Regions from separate parts of the Glutamicibacter sp. Je.9.36 genome, predicted to be linked through region 2. Evidence: riboswitches for the same ligand, from Rfam matches in the RefSeq annotation. Region 2 holds a riboswitch; the other holds the start of a gene.

Region 1 (4,437 bases), on a different contig from region 2:
TGCGATGATCCGAGGCAGCTACCACCTGTACCAGGGGGTGGGGCCGATGATCGGCAATATGCTCATGGGCGTCGTCTTCGGCTGGGTATACCAGAAATACGGGCGGGTGATGCCGCTGGTTATCGCGCACTTCCTGCTTGATGCCATCGGCTTCGTGGGATACGCCTTGGTCGGGCCGGCCATCGGAATCGGCCAGTAGCGCCGGTAAGCTGAGCCAATGCAGATTACCGTGCTGCGCGAAGAGGACCTTCGCCAAGCAGTTGAATTGTGGGAAGCAACTGGGCTGACTCGTCCGTGGAATGATGCACTCGCCGACGCCCGACGGGCTTTGGCTGAGCCTACTTCTACGGTGCTGGCCATCGTTGAGAACGGTCAACTCATGGCTACTGCGATGGTTGGCCATGATGGCCACCGAGGTTGGCTCTACTATGTTGCGGTGGATCCGTGCCGGCAGGGCAATGGCCTGGGAAGGGCGCTGGTGGATGCTGCTGTCCTGTGGCTGCGGGATCGCGGCGTGCCCAAGGTGCAGCTCATGGTCCGCGGGGAGAACTCTGCCGTCATCGATTTCTATGAACGGCTGGGCTTCGAAGACCAGCACGTCGTGGTCCTGGGGAAGCGCCTGGACCGGCCTTAACGAAAAGAAAGTAGGTGGGGACGCCATTGTCCCCGCCTACTTGCGTTCTCTGCGGAACTGTTTACAGCACCACGGTGCCGGACTCGGTCTCAAAGGTAACCGACATGATGCCCGGAGTGCCATTCGGCGCTTCATATTGCATGGTGACAGCGCCCAAATTGACGTTCTGCGGCTGGCCCAGCCAATCCAGCACCCGTTCACGCGAGCCGGCGATGGCGATCTGGCTGATGGCGCCGGCAGGTTCCAGCGCCTTGGACGGATGCAGCTCCTCGGATCCTTCATCCCAGGAAATCAGGTACGGGCACTGCGGATCGGCGATCAGGCCCTTGATGCCAATCTGCTGCCAGGTCAGTTCGCGGCCATCAGGGAACTTCCGGTTGCCCGGCACCGACTTGCGGCCCAAGCGGTCCTCGGCACTGGATAGATCCTCCACCGAGACGCACCAGCCCATCCAGCCGCCGCCGAGCTCCGAACGGGCGCGAACCGCCTGTCCGAAGGGTGCCTTGTCGCTGGCCGGGTGGTTCAGGACTTCAACCACCTCCAGGTACTGTCCATGCTTGAGCGGGAAGATGACATTGCGTGTTCCGAATCGTGGATGCACGCCGCCCTTGACGAATTCCAGTCCAAGGGACTCGGAGATTCTTTCAGCGGTTGGCAACAGCCCGTCCGGGCCGCATGCGTAACTTACGTGATCTAGCCTCATCATGTGCCCATCATGGCAACATGTGATGCCAGTCTCTACTTAGGCAAACCTAAGTGCCGTGATGCTATCGAATACTCTGCGATGAACCTGCACTATTCGTGAAATATGACCGATTGAGTCCAATGACTGGCCCTTGCGTTGCAAAGATCTTCGGTTTTCGGGCAAACTGGTACCAGGTCATGAGTCCCAGTAACAAGCCCCGGCTTACTGGGCGGCAACCCTCCAACCGCGGTGGGGTGCCCCGGGTGAAGACCTGGCCCTTGAACGCACAAGGCATCAAGGACAAGCGCGGGTTACCCCTGGAAGTCGTCACGATATGGTGCTTCCTGTCGGTGTCTTTTCAGTGGCGTACCCCCATAGTCATGAAACGCTATTTGGAGGAAACCATGAGCAATAACTGGTCATTTGAAACCCGTCAGATCCACTCCGGCCAGACCCCGGATCCGACGACCGGAGCACGGGCTCTCCCGATTTTCCAAACCACCTCTTTCGTCTTCCCTAGCGCCCAGAGCGCTGCTGCACGTTTCGCGCTGCAGGAACTGGAGCCGATCTACACCCGTATCGGCAATCCGACCACCGACGCGGTGGAAACCCGCATCGCTGACCTGGAGGGCGGCGTTGGAGCACTGCTGCTCTCCTCGGGACAGGCTGCCACCACTTTCGCCATCTTGAATTTGGCCGAAGCCGGCGACCACCTGGTGGCCAGCCCCAGCCTGTATGGCGGAACCCAGAACCTGCTCAAGCACACGCTCAAGCGCCTGGGCATCGAGGTCACCTTCGTTGCCGACCCGGACAACCTGGATGATTGGCGTGCCGCGGTGCGTCCGAACACCAAGGCCTTCTTCGGGGAAACCATCTCCAATCCGCGACAGGACGTCCTGGACATCGAGGGCATCTCGGCGATCGCCCACGAAGCTGGCGTGCCGCTGCTGGTGGACAACACCCTGGCCACCCCGTACCTGATCCGCCCGATCGAGTGGGGCGCGGATATCGTGATCCATTCGGCCACCAAGTTCCTCGGCGGACACGGCAATGCCATTGCCGGTGTCATCGTGGACTCGGGCAACTTCGATTTCGCCAAGGACGCCGACCGCTTCCCGGGCTTCAACACCCCGGACGAGTCCTACAACGGCCTGGTCTTCGCCCGCGACCTGGGTGTCAACGGCATCCTGGGCGCCAATCTGGCCTACATCCTCAAGGCCCGCGTGCAGTTGCTGCGCGATTTGGGTTCTTCGGTTGCGCCGTTCAACGCGTTCTTGATCGCACAGGGCCTGGAAACCTTGTCGCTGCGCATTGAACGCCACGGCCAGAATGCCGTAGAAGTTGCCACCTGGCTCGAAGCCCGCGAGGAAGTGCAGAAGGTCGCCTACGCAGGCCTGAAGTCCTCGCCTTGGCATGAGCGTGCGCAGAAGTACAGCGATCAGGGCGCCGGCTCGATCATCGCGTTCGAACTGGAGGGCGGTTCGGAAGCCGGCCAGGCCTTCGTGGACGCACTGGTATTGCACTCCAATGTCGCGAACATCGGCGACGTGCGCTCATTGGTCATCCACCCGGCCTCCACCACCCATGCCCAGCTCTCCGAAGCTGAGCAGGTTGCGGCCGGCGTGAGCCCGGGACTGGTGCGGCTGAGCGTCGGACTGGAGAATATCAAGGATATTCTGGCCGATCTGGAATTGGGCTTCCAAGCTGTTGCAGCCCTCGAGAACAAGGAACTGCAGGAAACCCTCTAGGCATGGCATCCATTGTGACTACTGAAGATACTCTGCGCGCCGAAGAGCTCGCCGGCGGACAAGACGGCATTTTGCGCCGTAAGTCCGTGGGGGAGCACCACTTCGAATTCGGTGGATTCCTTCCGGACGTGGTGCTGGCCTATGAAACGTGGGGGACGCTAGCAGCTGATGGCTCCAACGCGGTGCTGGTGATGCATGCGCTCACCGGTGACGCCCACGTTGCGCAAGGCGATTCGCAAAGCGCCGGCTGGTGGGAAGAGCTCGTAGGCCCCGGCGCCACGGTTGACACCAATGAGTACTTTGTCGTGTCCATCAACATGGTGGGTGGTTGCAATGGTTCCACCGGCCCCTCGTCCTTGGGCGACCAGGGCCTGCCCTACGGTTCGAGCTTTCCCTTCGTCACCATCAAGGACTCGGTGCGCCTTGAAGCGCGGCTGGCCAAGCAACTGGGAATCGATTCCTGGCATGCGGTCATTGGCGGTTCGATGGGCGGTGCGCGCGCGTTGGAATACGCCGTCGAGTTCCCCGACCAGGTCAAGAATCTCGTAGTGATGGCCTCGAGCGCGCAGGCGACTGCCGAGCAAATTGCCTTTGCGCAGGTGCAAACCCAATCCATCCGGTTGGATCCGCACTTCTGCAATGGCGACTACTACGGCAACGATGCGCGCCCGGACGCCGGTCTTGGCTTGGCTCGCCGCCTGGCCCACATCACCTATCGTTCCGAAGCCGAGCTTGAAACCCGTTTCTCGCGCAACCCGCAGGATGGCGAGAAGCCAACGGGTCTGCTCGACGGACCTCGCGGGCGGTACCAGGTGGAAAGCTATCTTGACCATCAGGCCAGCAAGCTGGTGAATCGTTTCGACGCCAACAGCTACCTGGTGCTCACCGAGGCGCTGATGAGCCATGATGTGGCTCGCGGCCATGAATCCCTGGAAGCCGCCTTGGCGCGACTGGCGAAGGTCAACGTGGTGGTTGCCGCGGTAACCACTGACCGGTTGTACTTTCCTGAGCAGTCAGTGAAGCTGGCCTCGTCGCTGGCCAAGCCAAAACCGGTGCATTACATTGATTCGCCGATTGGCCACGATGGATTCCTGACCGACGCCACGCAGCTCGACGGCGTGCTTCGGACCTTGGTGTTCGGAGACTGAGCCCCGGAAAGGGCTCGGGAAGATTTCAAAGCCTGAAGCAGTTCCGCCAGTAATCGGTGGAACTGCTTCAGGCTTTTCATGCCTACTTGGCGCTGTCGCCGGCGCCGAGCGAGTCGTTTGGCTTGGTCTGCGCAAACGGCGCGGCGGAGGGCCGCTTCGGGGTGATGCCGTCGCCGGAGGACTGGTGGCGCAGGCGGCGCAATACCCAGGGCGCAAGATGCT
Region 2 (4,437 bases):
AGTTGCGCGCCGTCTTTTTCGGCAGCGGCCATGATCGGATCCAAACCGCTCCAGGCATCAACCGAGCCGTTGGCCAGGGCGGTACGTCCATCGGCATGCTGGAGATTCTGCAGCGTGATGTCAGCTTCACTCAAGCCCGCGGATTCCAGCGCCTGCAGCAGGAAGAAGTATGGGTCGGTGCCCTTCGTAGCGGCCACGGTCTTGCCCGCCAGATCTTCAACGGACTCGATTTTCGAGTCCTTATCCACTACCAGGGCCGCCCATTCCGGCTGCGAATACAGTGCGATGGTCTTGATGGGTGCACCGTTCGAACGGTTCAGGAGCGCAGCGGAACCGGCTGTGGAACCAACATCGATTGCGTCGGCGCGAAGAGCTTCATTGGCCTTGTTGGAACCAGCGGACTGGATCCATTCGACATTTACGCCCTGCTCCTTGGCGGCTGCTTCCAACCATCCCTTTTCCTTGAGTACCAGGCTCAGCGGGTTGTAAGTGGCAAAGTCGATGGACAGGGTCTGACCATCCGAGGAGGCTGTAGCGTTTTCGCCAGCACAGCCGGTCAGGGCAACTGCGCCAACGATCAAGGCGGCGGCGGACAATGCAGTGCGGCGGGTGAGACGGTTCAAAAGCATGGAGAATCCTAGAATTGTGCGTGCAAGCGGTGTGGGTGAAAGGCAAAGAGGCCGCCGAATGGTTCGGGACCCACGGCGTGGCCGGGACTAATGGTTGGTTGGGTCGACGCCGAGCAGGCGCAATAGGTGCAGGCGATCTGCAACGAACTTTTCATCGGTATGCCGGCGTGGATGCCCAGCTGAGATGGACAGATCCTCGATGACGCCCGCTGCACTATGCTCAGCGCCTCGCCCCAGAACAATCACGCGGTCAGCCAGAGTCAACGCCTCGTCCACATCATGGGTCACCATGAGAACGGTGGTGGGGAACGATGCGTGAATCGAGAGCAGCAGATCCTGCATCTTCAAGCGTGTCAGCGCATCGAGGGCGCCGAAGGGTTCATCAAGAAGCAATACACCCGGGCGCCGAGCCAGCGCGCGAGCCAGCGAAACCCGCTGCGCCATGCCTCCGGAGATCTCGCGTGGGCGCAAGCTGGCTGCATGGCTCAGACCGGTCAGCTCGATCAACTCATCGATCAGCGACTTGCCGGCGCGCTTATCGGTTTCCGGTGCCAGGCCCAGTGCAATGTTCTGGCGAACCGAGCGCCATGGCAGCAGCCGGGGCTCTTGGAAAGCAACGGCGCATAACTCGTTGATGCCGGTGACCTCGCGGGTGCCGGTGCGGATGGTGCCGGTGGTGGGGTGGTCCAAGCCCGATGCTGAACGCAGCAGCGTGGATTTTCCGCAACCGCTGGCTCCAAGAATGGCCACGACTTGACCTGCTGGAATTTGCAGGTTGATATCGGCCAGGACGGTGCGGCTTTCCTTCTTGGTGGTGAAGGTTCGCGACACGTTGCTGAACTGCACGTCCAGGGCGCTTGAAGCTGAGGCAACGGGAGTTGCCTCGGGCGCTGCAAAGGAAAGAGTCATGTTCATCTCCATCGGTCCTGGCGGTAGCACCGGCCTGCAGAGCAAAACTCCAAAGGTGGTTGCTGCGGCGTCAACGAGCCAGATCTCTCGGCCGCTCGGGATGGTTACGTTTCCATTACAACGAGTCGAACGATTTGAACGCAAATCTCGCGTAATATGAAAAAATCTTCGACAACTACGTCACATTGCCCAGAAATTTCGTTATTTATTTTATTGCAGGCCGGTTTGCTCGACATTAAGCAAAACTTTGCAACTCATCTTCGGCAGGACACGGATTAGGCTGTGAAATTTGAAGATGGGCACTGCCGGCACTGGGACGAAATGTGACTTCGCGGGTTGGAAACGCCGGTTTATTACCGTTACAAATGAATTACGACCCATCCAGAGCGGCTGAGAGATCTGGCTCCACGACGCCGCAGCAACCACCCCAATAGCGGGACGGTGCTACCGCCAGGACCGATGGAAAGAATTGAGAACCCTGATGCCTATTGGTGAATCGTACAATGCCCTCGGACTGGACTTCAACCAGCTCAGTGACCCTTCGCAGGCCACCGCAATGGACCTGGACAAGTTTGAAGAACAGCTGCCGACCAGGCAATTGCTGAAAATCACCCCCGGACCAAGTGCGGATGAGCAATACGACCGGCTGGCCGAAATCTTCCGTCCCGTTTTTGCGCAGATCGCCGCAACCGCCAAGGACCGCGACTTGAACCGCGTGCTTCCTTTCGAGCAGGTAGGCCTGCTGAACCGCGAGCGCTTCGGTGCGCTGCGCCTTTCCGTTGCCGACGGGGGCTACGGCGCACGGCTGGTGGATGTCTTCCGCCTGCTCATCGAGCTGTCCGAGGCGGACTCCCACGTTGGCCAGCTGTGGCGTGCGCATATCGCATTCGTCGAGAACGTCTTGGCGCTGGACGACGAAGAGCTGCGCAAGAAGTGGGTCGCTCGCATCGCTGCCGGGCAGATTATCGGCAACGCCTACACCGAACGCGGTGGCAACGCCCTGGGCACCTTGAACACCAAGGCCAGCACCGTGGACGGGCGCTGGGTGATCGACGGTGAAAAGTACTACTGCACCGGCACCATTTTTGCCGACTGGACCACCGTTGCGGTGGCCCACCCGGAGCTCGCCGGCCGCCAGATCGCCGTGGTCTCCACCCAGCGCAGCGGCGTCAAGATCCTCGACGACTGGGATGGGTTCGGCCAGGGGCTCACCGGAACCGGCACCACCGAATTCCACCAGGTCCCGGTGGATTGCTTCATGCCGCAGCAGACCAATGACTCCGAAGCGGCGATCTTCCAGCTGGTGCTCATGGCCGTGCAGGCGGGCATCGCCCGCGCCGCATTGAACGACCTGCGTCACGCGGTGCAGGCGCGCACCCGCATCTTCACCACTGGAACCGGGGTGCCGGTATACCAGGAACCCCAGGTCCTCCAGCTGGTGGGCGAAGTTTCCGCGGAGTCCTTCGCTGCCGACTCCGTGGTGATCGGCGCAGTCCTTGAAGTTGAAGCCGCCTTGGGCGATCCGGGACTGAACGACGAGGAACGCTACGCCGTATGCGAGCTGGCCGCCAACCGCGCGCAAACCGTGGTGCAGCCACTGGCCATCGGCGTGACCAGCAAGCTCTTCGACGCACTGGGAGCCTCTTCCACCAGAAGCGGCTGCAACCTGGACCGGCATTGGCGCAATGCGCGCACCATCGCCACCCATAACCCGGCGATCTACAAGGCGCGCATCGTCGGGGACTACGAGATCAACGGGGTCCAGCCGCAGCGGCTGTCCGTGACCGGCGAAGATTCGACCCAGCGGGCCTGAGGGCCTGCGACGCACACCAGCAACTTTCCACGATTACCAACCTATGGGGGCAAAGCCATGAGCGAGAACAAGCGCGAGATCCTATTCAACGCATTCGACATGAACTGCGTGGTGCACCAGTCGCCGGGCCTGTGGCGCCATCCTCAGGACAAGGCCTCGACCTACAACACCCTGGGCTACTGGACCCACCTGGCCAAGGTGCTGGAAAAGGGGAAGTTCGACGGCCTGTTCCTTGCCGACGTGCTGGGCACCTACGACGTGTACAAGGGCACCAACGTGACCCCGCTGGGCTCCGGCGCGCAGGCACCGGTCAACGACCCGATGATGCTGGTTTCCGCCATGGCCGCTGTGACCGAAAACCTCGGCTTCGGCGTCACCGCAGGTACCGCCTATGAGCACCCGTACGCTTTCGCCCGCCGCTTGGCCACCTTGGACCACCTGACCAACGGCCGCGTGGGCTGGAATGTCGTCACCGGCTACCTTCCCTCGGCGGCCCGCAATATGGGCCAGGAAGACCAGATGGAGCACGACGAGCGCTACAACCACGCCGATGAGTACCTCGAGGTGGTCTACAAGCTGCTCGAAGGCTCCTGGGAAGACGACGCGGTGCAGAACAACAAGGCCACCGGTGTCTACACCGACCCGGCCAAGGTGCACCCGATCGAGCACGAAGGCAAGTACTTCAAGGTTCCGGGCATCGCCATCACCGAGCCGTCCACCCAGCGCACCCCGGTGATCTACCAGGCCGGCGCCTCCAAGCGCGGCACCGAGTTCGCCGCAACGAACGCCGAAGCGATCTTCGTCAATTGCCCCACCCGCGACCTGCTGAAGGAAGCGGTCAGCAAGATCCGTGACGCTGCCGAGGCCGCCGGGCGTGGCCGCTACGACATCAAAGTCTTCGCCATGCAGACCATCATTACCGCCGAAACCACCGAACTGGCCCAGGCGAAGTTCCAGGACTACAGCTCCTACGTGGATATCGAGGGGTCACTGGCACTGCTGTCGGGCTGGACCGGCATCGACATGTCCGTCTACGGCCCCGACGATGTCATCGGCGACGACGTGAAGTCCAACGCCATCCAGTCC

The links. Region 2 has a riboswitch for S-adenosylmethionine ahead of AAZQ98_RS12195 (acyl-CoA dehydrogenase family protein). Riboswitches for the same ligand answer to the same signal wherever they lie in the genome.
Region 1: linked by a shared signal. The riboswitch ahead of AAZQ98_RS09545 (bifunctional o-acetylhomoserine/o-acetylserine sulfhydrylase) and the one ahead of AAZQ98_RS12195 (acyl-CoA dehydrogenase family protein) in region 2 are both predicted to bind S-adenosylmethionine.

What each region holds. Positions count from the first base shown of each region.
Region 1 covers NZ_JBCPSN010000003.1:261,877-266,313, reverse strand. The annotation lists gene AAZQ98_RS09560 (CPBP family intramembrane glutamic endopeptidase) at 1-199, shown strand, start outside; gene AAZQ98_RS09555 (GNAT family acetyltransferase) at 218-634, shown strand; gene AAZQ98_RS09550 (VOC family protein) at 696-1,340, opposite strand; SAM riboswitch class IV at 1,513-1,632, shown strand; gene AAZQ98_RS09545 (bifunctional o-acetylhomoserine/o-acetylserine sulfhydrylase) at 1,724-3,067, shown strand; gene metX (homoserine O-acetyltransferase MetX) at 3,070-4,215, shown strand; gene AAZQ98_RS09535 (SGNH/GDSL hydrolase family protein) at 4,298-4,437, opposite strand, start outside.
Region 2 covers NZ_JBCPSN010000004.1:269,100-273,536, reverse strand. The annotation lists gene AAZQ98_RS12205 (aliphatic sulfonate ABC transporter substrate-binding protein) at 1-629, opposite strand, end outside; gene AAZQ98_RS12200 (ABC transporter ATP-binding protein) at 717-1,538, opposite strand; SAM riboswitch class I at 1,544-1,645, opposite strand; SAM riboswitch class I at 1,913-2,004, shown strand; gene AAZQ98_RS12195 (acyl-CoA dehydrogenase family protein) at 2,020-3,351, shown strand; gene AAZQ98_RS12190 (LLM class flavin-dependent oxidoreductase) at 3,409-4,437, shown strand, end outside.